DNA from 2 places in the Paenibacillus sp. LPE1-1-1.1 genome. Region 2 is predicted to be linked to the other one. Evidence: riboswitches for the same ligand, from Rfam matches in the RefSeq annotation. Region 2 holds a riboswitch; the other holds the start of a gene.
What was found. A riboswitch is a leader RNA that binds a small molecule or an ion and turns the genes downstream of it on or off. The one in region 2 is predicted to bind cyclic di-AMP.

Region 1: linked by a shared signal. The riboswitch ahead of MRBLPE1_RS08085 (hypothetical protein) and the one ahead of MRBLPE1_RS13325 (hypothetical protein) in region 2 are both predicted to bind cyclic di-AMP.

What each region holds. Positions count from the first base shown of each region.
Region 1 covers NZ_JBEGHY010000001.1:1,857,603-1,859,803, reverse strand. Annotated here, with positions in the region: gene kduD (2-dehydro-3-deoxy-D-gluconate 5-dehydrogenase KduD) at 1-147, shown strand, start outside; gene MRBLPE1_RS08085 (hypothetical protein) at 322-747, opposite strand; cyclic di-AMP (ydaO/yuaA leader) riboswitch at 753-914, opposite strand; gene MRBLPE1_RS08080 (winged helix-turn-helix transcriptional regulator) at 1,093-1,413, opposite strand; gene MRBLPE1_RS08075 (dioxygenase) at 1,561-2,201, shown strand, end outside.
Region 2 covers NZ_JBEGHY010000012.1:628,944-631,144, forward strand. Annotated here, with positions in the region: cyclic di-AMP (ydaO/yuaA leader) riboswitch at 324-524, shown strand; cyclic di-AMP (ydaO/yuaA leader) riboswitch at 615-782, shown strand; gene MRBLPE1_RS13325 (hypothetical protein) at 951-1,367, shown strand; gene MRBLPE1_RS13330 (APC family permease) at 1,455-2,201, shown strand, end outside.

The DNA.
Region 1 (2,201 bases), on a different contig from region 2:
AGCGCCCAAATTTTGCAGCGCATTCCAGCTGGACGATGGGGCTCCTCCGAGGATTTGATTGGACCGGCTGTATTTTTAGCTTCCGCAGCCTCTGATTACATGAATGGCCATATTCTCGCCGTTGACGGCGGATGGTTGGTAAGGTAAGAACCGTAAGGCATTAAAAAACAAGAAGGCTCTCCCCATACGGCTGCGGCTGTAATAAGGAGGGCCTTTTCGTTGTCCGCAAATGCCGGCCCTTTCCATAAACCGCTGCACAATGCAAGAAAGCCCAGAACAAGACTGCGTGTTCTGGACTTTCTATGTGTACTAACCCTTTTACTAGTCCAAAGAGACGTAGGAGACAGAACGTTGACGCAAAACAGATTCTTCATGGTCGATGCTGTACGGGGGCGATTCGGCGGACTTGGCTAAGGCATGATTGACGGCTGTAACGAACAAGTCGAGAGCACGCCCATCCTGTTCCGTTTTGTCGTATTGATACTGGCTAAGAGGCGGAAGAGGAATGCGTCCGATAAAACTTTGCAGGAGATCGCTCCACCTGTCTAAGTCAACGGCCTCTTCTGTGTCGCTGGCAAAAAGCTCGCTCCAGCCAAAGCCTTGGCTGCTCGTTAATCGAAGACAAATACGGTGGCCTGCAGAATCGACGGCAAGTGCAGGAATGACAAAAAGCTCGATTCGGGTGACGGATAAATGAGGAGTCTGTTCCGTGAAATGATGCAGATGATTTGCACAGTTCGTCAACATAAATAAATCTCTCCTTTGTTCGCTTACGAGGTTAGCTGTCGGATTCGGGCTAGAGAGAATGCCCTACCAGGGTTACAAATCCCTGGATTCACCCCTTGCGAAACGATTGGAATCGTTCGCGATGGTTCCCCCGCTTTTTCATTCGAAAAATTCAGCGTGAATAATGTACTCTTCATTATAACCCTCATTTGCATATCTGTAAATCTTGTACATTTAATCAAGGAAAATGTGCGATAGGAAACGGGAACGCTTTAGCCATCAATCCTGTGTCGCAAAAAAAGGAATATCACGAAGCGGCCGTAGTCCTCCGCTTTCGTGATATTCCTTTTGTTCGAAACGTTCCCATTACGCTTCTTCTATTTCTATCCAGTCCTGCGACCACACTTGTATTTCACGGATGATCGGCTCAAGCGCCCGGCCCTTCTCCGTTAATGAATATTCTATGCGAACGGGTATTTCGGGATATACATGCCTGTCGACAATACCTTCGTTTTCTAAATCCTTGAATCGCTCCGACAACAGTCTGCCGCTGATCGGCAGCGCGGACTGGACGGCGCAGAACCGCTGCGGGCCGGACAGAAGCTGGAAAATGATCAGGCCGGTCCAACGCTTGCTAATAATGTCCATTCCCCTTTGGAAACGGGGACAAAGGTTAGATTGCTCCATGTGTATCACCTCTTTTATCTTCCATTTAGTATAACCTCAATATCTTATTTATACAAGCACACCTGAATAATGTTAATTACTTGACTATCCTTAGTTATAAATTTATAATTAGTTACAAATAGTAAGTGTATTTGAGGAGGCACCGCAGTGAAACCGTTATTTCTAGCACATGGATCACCGATGCTCGCTGTCGAGCAAAATGAATATAGCAAATTTCTTCAGCAAACGGGAGCAGGCCTGAAACCGGATGCGATCGTTATTTTTACGGCGCATTGGGAGACAGAGAGGGTTACCATCTCTTCTAAAGATGATGAATACGAAACGATTTACGATTTCTACGGATTTCCGGATGAGCTGTACCAAGTTAAATATCCAGCCAAAGGCTCCACAAAGGTAGCGGAGCTAGTTGGCCATCTGCTGAGCGAAAATCATATCCCGGTAGCATATGATACGTCAAGAGGACTCGACCATGGTTCGTGGACGATGCTGAAGCATATGTTTCCAAACGCGGATATCCCGGTCGTGCAGGTTTCCGTCAATCCTTATCGCACGGCGGAGGAGCAGTTCCGCATTGGCGAGGCGCTGCGCAGCTTGAGCGGCCAGAATATTTTGCTCATCGGAAGCGGCGTAACCGTTCATAATCTCCGTGCGGTGAAATGGGGGCAGAAAGAGCCGGAGAGCTGGGCAGTCGAATTTGACGAGTGGCTGATTGAAAAAATGAATAAGCATGATACAAATTCTTTATTTCAGTATGAAGACTTGGCCCCGCATGCTAAAATGGCAGTACC
Region 2 (2,201 bases):
ACGCCATATCGTCATTTACGAAGTAATACGATTATTTCATGTGTTAAAAAAGGTTTATTCTTCGAAAATCACGCTGATTCTCACTCATTCTCTTATTTAAAGAAATCAGATGATTTGATTAATATTTCAGTATATAGGCCTTTGTCATTATTTTTGAAAACCAGAGATAAACGTAGAAATAGTGAGGTAAACCGAGATAGGAATTAATGAAAGCGTTAACATAACTCTTTATTGTCTGTAATAACTTGATTTGGCCTGTACGGCCTCTTTACAGCAGGTGTAGCGAGGAGTAAGATTCGATACAGGAATTACAAATTAGTGCAATTGACTGATCGCTGAGTTTCCGTGAATGCGGAAAACGGGGGAACCAAATGTTAGGCAGTGCGCATGTTCGATGTGAGAGTCGGATGGTTGCATTGCAGGGGTGAATCATTGATCTGGCACCATGGATGCCGGACAAAGTAGGGCGACTCTCACCGCCCGAATCCGTCAGCTAACCTCGTAAGCGTGGATTGAGAGAGGAATGATGAAGCTTGTGATCGATTAATTTCGACCGCAGAGCCATTTGCCTCTGCGGTTTTTTGCTGTCCAAAACAGGGGCAGCTGGTAAGAAAGGATCTAAAACGCTGAGTCCTGCAGCAGCAGGAGCGGGGGAACCAACGAGCGTTCGTGTGCAAATACGAATCGTCTCACGGGGTGAATCACTTGGTCTTTGCCAAGCGTAGGGCGACTCTCACGCCCGAATCCGACAGCTAACCACGTAAGCGTACTCGGGAGAGGCAACAACCATCGCGCTGCCTGCGGCTTTTTAGTGCAAAACGAGCTTTACCGTCAAATTTCGGTCTAAGCCGTTTTTGCCTGCTGCGGGTCAAGAAGCCGCGGGGAAAGTTCCTCTTTTCCTAAGGCTTCTTTTTTGTTGCCTTTTTTTCAAAATTTGGAGGCGAACCACTTTGGAAAATGAGCATATTATTGTCGCCGGCCTAAGCGAATCCGGCAAATCATTCATAAAAATTTTGGAGTTTTACGAGCTGCCTTTTATGGTGCTGACCAACAGTAAGCAAGAGGAGAGGCAACTCCGAAGCCAAGGATTTTTTAATGTGCACTACATTAATACGAATAACAGAAAAAGTTGGAATATTCCGTTTGTATTCATTCGCGAGGTTTATATTTTTGAGAGCAGTTTCGCGCTGAGCTGCCGTTTTGTACAGTGCTGTAGGGCCTGGACGTCGAAGTCCATTTATGTGATTACGCAGCAATGGAATCCGCGGGCCATTTACAAAGGTCTTGGAGCGGATCATATCGTGTATTCACAAAACGGCGAGGTTGGTTTTTTATTAAACAGAAGCAGGAAACCTCATAATAATTGATTGAGGGAGGTTCTTACCTGTGTTTCATTTTATTTTTAGGGTAATTTAAAGTACAGGTAATTTAAAAACAAAAAATGTGGAGTGAAACTGATGCTTTCTTTAAAAAGATTTTTAATCGGTCGACCTTTAAAATCAAATGAATTAGGCGAGCAGAAACTTAATAAAACGAAAGCTCTTGCCATTCTTTCTTCAGATGCTTTATCTTCAGTGGCCTATGGTCCTGAGCAAATTTTGATCGTTTTAATTACAGTTAGTGCCGCAGCGTTTTGGTATTCGGTACCAATCGCAATTGGAGTATTAATTTTATTATTAGCACTTATTTTATCTTATAGGCAAATTATCTTTGCATATCCGCATGGCGGTGGCGCATATGTGGTGTCCAAAGAAAATCTAGGCAAGTACCCCGGGTTAGTAGCCGGAGGCTCCTTGTTGGTTGATTATATTTTAACCGTGGCAGTTAGCGTATCCGCCGGAACGGACGCTATAACTTCCGCTTTTCCTAGCTTGCATGAACATACGGTTATCATTGCTGTGATATTTGTCATTTTCATAACCATCCTGAACTTACGGGGGGTAACCGAGTCCGCTTCTATTTTAGCTTATCCGGTCTATTTGTTTGTTTTGGCATTGTTCATTCTAATAGGAGCAGGCCTATACAACATAATAACCGGTCATGTTTCTCCCGAATTACATTCTTCAATCGGTACACCAGTAGCAGGTATAAGCTTATTTTTGCTCTTAAAAGCATTTGCTTCAGGCAGTTCTGCATTAACAGGAGTAGAGGCCATTTCGAATGCCATCCCGAACTTTAAAAGCCCATCTCCTAATAACGCT